3 regions of the Staphylococcus lutrae genome follow, and region 3 is predicted to be linked to each of the others. Evidence: riboswitches for the same ligand, from Rfam matches in the RefSeq annotation. Region 3 holds a riboswitch; each other region holds the start of a gene.
What was found. Region 3 has a riboswitch for thiamine pyrophosphate ahead of B5P37_RS09455 (ECF transporter S component). Riboswitches for the same ligand answer to the same signal wherever they lie in the genome.

Region 1 (2,280 bases), 670 kb from region 3:
TCAAAAATCTGAGCTGAGTGAAAAACAAGTCCGTAAAATTGTGCAACACCTTGAAGAGCGCGGCTATCATTTAAATAAAACGGAATACCGTGGACGCGAAGCAACTGATTTCAAAGAAGAGGACATTGAGCTCTTCCAAGAAATTGCTGAACGTGTTGCACAAACCAATAGTTATGATCTTGCTTTTGAAGCGCTTGAAAAAGAAAAAGACTTTTTACAAGTCATTGTCAAAACGCATGACCAACAACTCCCTACTGATCAACAAGTTCCGCAATTGATTACGGAATTACGTAACGAAATCAGTCATATGCGTGAAGAGCGTCAAATGTTAGGTCAAATGGTCTCACAAGTGAATCAACAGCAAGAAGCGCTTAAAGCGTTACAACAGCAGTTACATACACAACTAGAGACAAATCGTCAATCTATGGAGGCACTGACAACGGCACAGCAACAACAAACCGAACAGCTTCATAAAACACAAGAAAGTATTGAAACGCAAACAAAAGAACATCAAGATCTTGCTGAAACGATTCAACGTAATGAGAAAAAAGGCTTTTTCCAACGCCTGTTTGGGGGCTAATTTCATAATCCATGACATATCGGTTAAGCGATTGATTGCCTGCACGACATGTACGGACACTGAGGCGTTTATACCGGTCATCATAAACCGACGTCTCCATGTAATAAAACACACAATCATTTGACAAAGCGTGCTAAGATTGATATGAATAGACACGATTGATCATCATTAAAAATTGATAGGCTAGGGGTGCTCGAGGCGAGCTGAGAAAGATGGTATCTTAACTCTTTGAACCTGACGTGGTTAGAACCAACGAAGGGAAGCGCAATATGTTACTGAATGTGTCTCAACGCGAAATCGCGCGTCGCTGACGTTATTTCAATCATATACGTATTCCTCTTGCATCCTTTTATGCAGGAGGTTTTTTTATGAAACATACCATAATCATCGGAGCAGGGGTCATGGGATTGGCCATTGCACGTCAACTCAATACAAAACAACGGCACATCCGTATTATCGACCGCTCTACACCACGAATGAACGCCTCTTATGCTGCGGGAGGCATGCTAGGTGCGCAAAATGAATTTTTCGAAGACTCCCCACTCTATCGACTCGCGATGCAAAGTCGGGCGATGATGCCTGATTTGGCGCGTACGCTTGAACTTGAAACAGGGATTGATATTGAATACCAACAATACGGTCTCATCAAAGTCGCTTCTCGCCCACAAGATGTATCAGCTGTTCAACAACAGTTTGAATTTCTTCACCGACATGACCATACTGTAACGGCATTAACGCCCCAACAATTCATACAACGTTTTCCACAACTTGATCCGTCACAAAGTGCCGCGTTTAAAATTCAAGATGACGGGCAAATCAATGCCAATATTTACACGCAAGCACTCATTGCATCGGTACTTAAACGGGCACATATTGATTTGATGACACATACAGAAGTCGAACGACTCCAACGTCATTCTCAAAGTTATCGCGTCATAACCTCTAAAGGGACATTTGACGCCGATGAGTTGATTATTGCGGCAGGGGCTTGGAGTGGCACGTTATTACAACAATTGGATATCCATTTACCAACGCGTCCCGTCAAAGGTGACGTCAAACTTATCGCTTCTGATTACACAGGTCTTAAGGAAACCATTTTTAATATGAACGGTTGTTATATCGTCCCTAAACGACCGAATCGTTTCTTAATTGGCGCGACTTCAGATTATGATTGTTGGGATACAGAAAGCAATGCAGACAACCTGTCTTGGCTCGATCGAGAAAGTGTACGTATGATTCCTCAACTTCAATCTCATCGTATCATTAAAACTTGGACAGGTATTCGCCCTATCACCGAAAATGAGGTACCTATAATGGGAGAAATCGCCCCCCGATTATTTGTAGCCACAGGTCATTATCGCAATGGTATCTTACTTTCTCCAATTGCAGGCATACTGATGGCGCAACTGATTGAAGGGGATGATAAAGCTAGAACACAACTCAACTCATTTTCTCCAAAATTGACATATCAATAAAATTACCCTTGATTTTATGCTTCCTACCCATTATCCTATTATAGAAGTCGGAATTAAAAAGGAAGCGTATTTATGTCTATATTTTTTATTATCATTAATTTAATTATTTTCGTAATCGCATTGATCGGACTTTGGGTCATGGCGAAAAAACATGTTAAATTCCCCAAGCGTGTGTTTATCGCACTCGGCTTAGGGATTGTTTTAGGGCTCTTACTCCATTTGATT
Region 2 (2,280 bases), 1.0 Mb from region 3:
AGGCAGGTGCAATGTCTGTCGTTAAAGGTCCTAGCGTATAAAACGGGGCTTCTTTACAATAAAAATCAGCCAAGTCTTGATTTTCTTTAATCTTATGCATTGGCACGTGCCCAGGTCCTTCAATCATCACTTGGACATCATATTTCCATGCAATATCTGTCAACTCACCTAATGTTTTCAATTCTGCAATCTGACTTTCATCGTTGGCATCGTAAATCGAACCTGGACGCAATCCATCACCAAGGGAAACAGCGATATCATAACGATTCAAGATTTGGCATATTTCTTCAAAATGTGTATATAAAAAGCTTTCTTCATGATGTGCCAAACACCACTGCGCCATGATAGAGCCTCCACGCGATACAATACCTGTCAGACGATCAACCGTTAATGGGACATAACGTAATAATACGCCCGCATGAATGGTAAAATAATCCACCCCTTGCTCAGCTTGTTCAATTAAAGTATCTCGATATATTTCCCAGGTTAAGTCTTCCGCGATACCGTTCACTTTTTCCAACGCTTGATAAATCGGCACCGTACCCACTGGGACTGGCGAGTTACGAATTAAATACTCCCGTGTCGCATGAATGTTTTTACCTGTCGATAAGTCCATCATCGTATCCGCACCCCAATGAATCGCCCAGACTAACTTTTCAATTTCTGCTTCAATAGATGAGGACACGGCAGAGTTACCGATATTCGCGTTAATCTTCACTTGAAATTTTTTACCGATAATCATGGGTTCTGATTCAGGATGATTGATGTTGTTCGGAATAATCGCGCGCCCTCTCGCAATCTCATCTCTGACAAATTCTGGACTGACATTTTCACGCGCTGCAACGAACTTCATTTCTTTAGTGATGATACCTTGTTTCGCATAATACATTTGTGTCACGCGTTTACCCTCTTGTGCACGTCTCGGTTGATATTTGAATGGATGTTCAACAATATTTTTATGTGTTTCTGAATGGTAACCGTTGTCGATCGATTGCACACGACGGCCTTCATAATGTTCGACATCTTGACGGGCTTCAATCCAATCTGTGCGCAGTGCCGGAATGCCTTTCGTGACATCGACTTCATACGTGTCATCATGATAAGGTCCCGCTGTATCATAGACGACGAAAGGTTCATTTTCCGTTGTCCCTTGTTCAGTTACCGTTTCAGACAAGGCGATTTGGCGAAATGGGACTTGAATATCCGCATCCTCACCTTGCTTAAAAATACGTTGACTTGCTGGAAAGTTTTTCTTTAATTCAATTTGTTCTTGTTTCATTCCATTAACCCCCTCTGACTTCACTAAGAGGCATTAACAACACTGAAAATAATAGGCAAAATAAAAACGCACTCAGAATAATTCTAAAGTGCGTACGAAAACGAACGAATATGATGTAAAGTCCATCTGAATCTGAAACAGTCGACATGTCACACATCGTGCAACCCCCGTCACATTCAGATAAACGATATTTTGATTAACGTTTCGTTTGCTTCCCTACGCTAGTATGATCTAGATCAGGTTCAAAGGGTTGAGGCGTATACCTCTTTCAGCGCATCAATGGCACCCCTAGCAAGTTCCATAATTAAGTTTTTCAACAGTATCGTATCACTAAAAATGTAAAATGACAATTACTATCATAAAATTGATTTAATTGTTTTATTTTTGTCATTTGATTCATTTAGAGATTGAACTTTACTAAACAAACAAAAGAGAGGATGGGGTATAAAAATTATTTGATGCTATTGATACAGCGTTTTTGTTAAACTTGCCCTCTCCCAAGAATTGTGTTTTTGATTGCCTTCATGGCTTCGCTTTCCAAGGGGCTGGCCCTTCAACTCAATTCGGCTTGATTGAGATGTACACTTGAACGATGCCGAATTGGATTTTGGGAGCAGTACAGAAATCTCATGTGCAACAAAGATTTCGTCGTACTGCCCCCGCAAGGCTGACTAGACTTCTCAAAAGCGAGCGCATTGAGAAGTCAGACAGCTACTGCGATAAACAGGAACCACTATTAAAGAGTAGAAATCATATTTAGATTTTTATTTTATCCCTCAGGAGTCTCAGCCTTCTGGGCAATCTTATACAAATACAGCGAAACTGAGGGTTGATGAAATCAAGAAAACAATAGCATCACTTTTTATATCCCATTCACCCTCATTTTCTGACTGCTTTAAAATCATGAATGAATCATCAATTTATGAATGGATTAGGGCTAAAATTCTTTTTATCTCCATCCCCTTACTTTTCACTTGGGTTTATAAAATAGGTGAGAGTAG
Region 3 (2,280 bases):
AAGTTATTATATACGAAGTTGTGTCGCCTGTCTGTATATTTCAAAAATATCAGACTTTAGAATGGGATAGTCATGAGTTTAACATGTTTTAAGCCCCAGTTAAGTCATCAAATAAAGCTTGTGTCATCATATCCTTGCCACTCCAATGTGTTTTACAACAATTCAAATGACATTGTGTTCAATGATTATATTAAAGGTTCAGATGATAGATCAAAAATCATTTGCTTTGAACAATTTGCCCTTGATGAACGGATGTTGCCCTATTCGATTCATAAATAAAAAATGCTACCGTTGATTATGTTTAGAAAAAACCCATTTAGGTTATAAAGTCGTATAGCTCAATATGAAAAGGAGGCGTTATAGATGACTGAAAAAGACATTAAAAATGCAGCCGAAAAAGCAAAAGATAAAGAGGAATCATTGAAAGATCAAGCGAAAGAAACCAAAGACGGCATTGAAAAAACAAAAGACGATATTCAAGATACATTTGAATAATACCCGTCAATGACATGTTTAAATGTGCTTCAATGACATTTAAACGTAGAATAGACTGTATGAGGGAGACACACAAACACGATTGATAAATGTTAATCAATCGCCTACTCGCGCGAGATAACTTGCTCAATTGGAGCAAAAAAGCTGTCTCGCGCTCTATATTAATGGCGCCGTTCACATCAAAGCCCCTTTGTGCTTTTTATTTTAAATATAAATCAACGTGCATCAATGGTGTGGCAAAAGTTTGGAAAGCGTCATGAGCATCAAGCAATGGAGATTGTACGCGATGTTGTCATTCTCTCATTGTCTCATCATTTTTAAATGCTATCCGTCAACAGTGTCTATTTTTTATACGATAATCGAACTCAAATCGCTTTAGAACAGCGTTTTAAGACCTTGACTTTTCACATGACTAGGTGTACATTTGCAATATCAACTAAATACGCACACTAGGGGTGTGAAAACTGAGATGAGGCGTCCCCTCAAACCCTTCGAACCTGAACTAGATGATACTAGCGTAGGAAAGTGTTTTGTTATGATATGAATACACACCAAATATTGTCCATTAACATTCAAATTATGGTGATTTATACATAAGTTAGCACAGTCACGCCTGTCTCTGTTTAGGAGATATGCGTATTTTTTTATTTTGGGAGGCATTAACAGATGAAAAAAGGTTTAACATTATCAGATGTACTCGTGACTGTATTAATTTCTGTCATTTTTGCAGTCATTTACAATCTTTGGTGGATTGTCAATAATACTGTACAGCCATTAGGTCTGCATATCGACCAACTCTTGTATGGGATGTGGTTTAGCGCAGCCGTTGTGGCTTACCTCATCATCCCAAAAATGGGGATTGCATTATTAGCAGAATTTGCTGCAGGTGCTGGCGAAACCATTCTTATGGGTCGTTTTGATATTCCTACAATTATTTATGCTTTACTACAAGGTCTTGCATGTGAAATTGTCTTTGCGATTTTCCGTTATCAATCGCGTGCATTTATGGTGGCGATTCTTGCTGGTATCGCTGCAGCAGTCATCAGTTTACCGATTGATTGGTATTACGGGTATTTAAATGAAGTCGCAACATGGAACTTAATTCTATTAATTTCATTCCGTTTGATTAGTGGCGCTGTTTTAGCGGGTATCTTCCCTTATTTACTCGTTAAAGCATTAGATCAAACCGGTGTGACACGCCTCTTTCGTCCAGCTTCGAAAGATGACTATGACACATTGTAAGGTGACGACACGTGCTAAAAGTTAAAAATTTACGTTTAAAATATCCAAGTGCACATCATAAAACATTCGATGGGATTGACCTCGAAATCAAAGACAAAGAAAAAGTACTTTTACTAGGGCCCTCTGGCTCTGGTAAGAGTACTTTACTCAATGTTCTCAGTGGCATTGTTCCAGACTTAATTGATTTACCATTAAAATACGATACATTAATGCCAGCGAAAAATGCGGGTGTTATTTTTCAAGACCCAGATTCACAATTTTGCCTGCCACAAGTGAATGAAGAATTAGCATTTATTTTAGAAAATCAGCAAGTGCCACGACAAGATATGGATCGCCGCATTCAACACGCATTAACACAAGTCGGGTTGGACATTAACCCTAAACAACAGATTCATCAATTAAGTGGAGGAATGAAACAAAAACTTGCCATTGCCGGCACGTTACTTCAAGGGGCAGACACGCTTTTTCTTGATGAACCCACTGCGATGTTAGACATTGAAGCTACAGAAAATCTTTGGAATCTTCTCAAATCCCTGTGGGCAG

Region 1: linked by a shared signal. The riboswitch ahead of thiO (glycine oxidase ThiO) and the one ahead of B5P37_RS09455 (ECF transporter S component) in region 3 are both predicted to bind thiamine pyrophosphate.
Region 2: linked by a shared signal. The riboswitch ahead of thiC (phosphomethylpyrimidine synthase ThiC) and the one ahead of B5P37_RS09455 (ECF transporter S component) in region 3 are both predicted to bind thiamine pyrophosphate.

The regions. Positions count from the first base shown of each region.
Region 1 is NZ_CP020773.1:1,365,985-1,368,264, reverse strand. It holds partial or broken gene B5P37_RS06270 (DNA-binding protein) at 1-395, shown strand, start outside; TPP riboswitch at 756-858, shown strand; gene thiO (glycine oxidase ThiO) at 949-2,055, shown strand; gene B5P37_RS06260 (L-cystine transporter) at 2,128-2,280, shown strand, end outside.
Region 2 is NZ_CP020773.1:1,015,174-1,017,453, forward strand. It holds gene thiC (phosphomethylpyrimidine synthase ThiC) at 1-1,279, opposite strand, end outside; TPP riboswitch at 1,476-1,579, opposite strand; gene cls (cardiolipin synthase) at 2,260-2,280, opposite strand, start outside.
Region 3 is NZ_CP020773.1:2,035,906-2,038,185, reverse strand. It holds gene graF (glycopeptide resistance-associated protein GraF) at 364-495, shown strand; TPP riboswitch at 937-1,036, shown strand; gene B5P37_RS09455 (ECF transporter S component) at 1,162-1,737, shown strand; gene B5P37_RS09450 (ABC transporter ATP-binding protein) at 1,749-2,280, shown strand, end outside.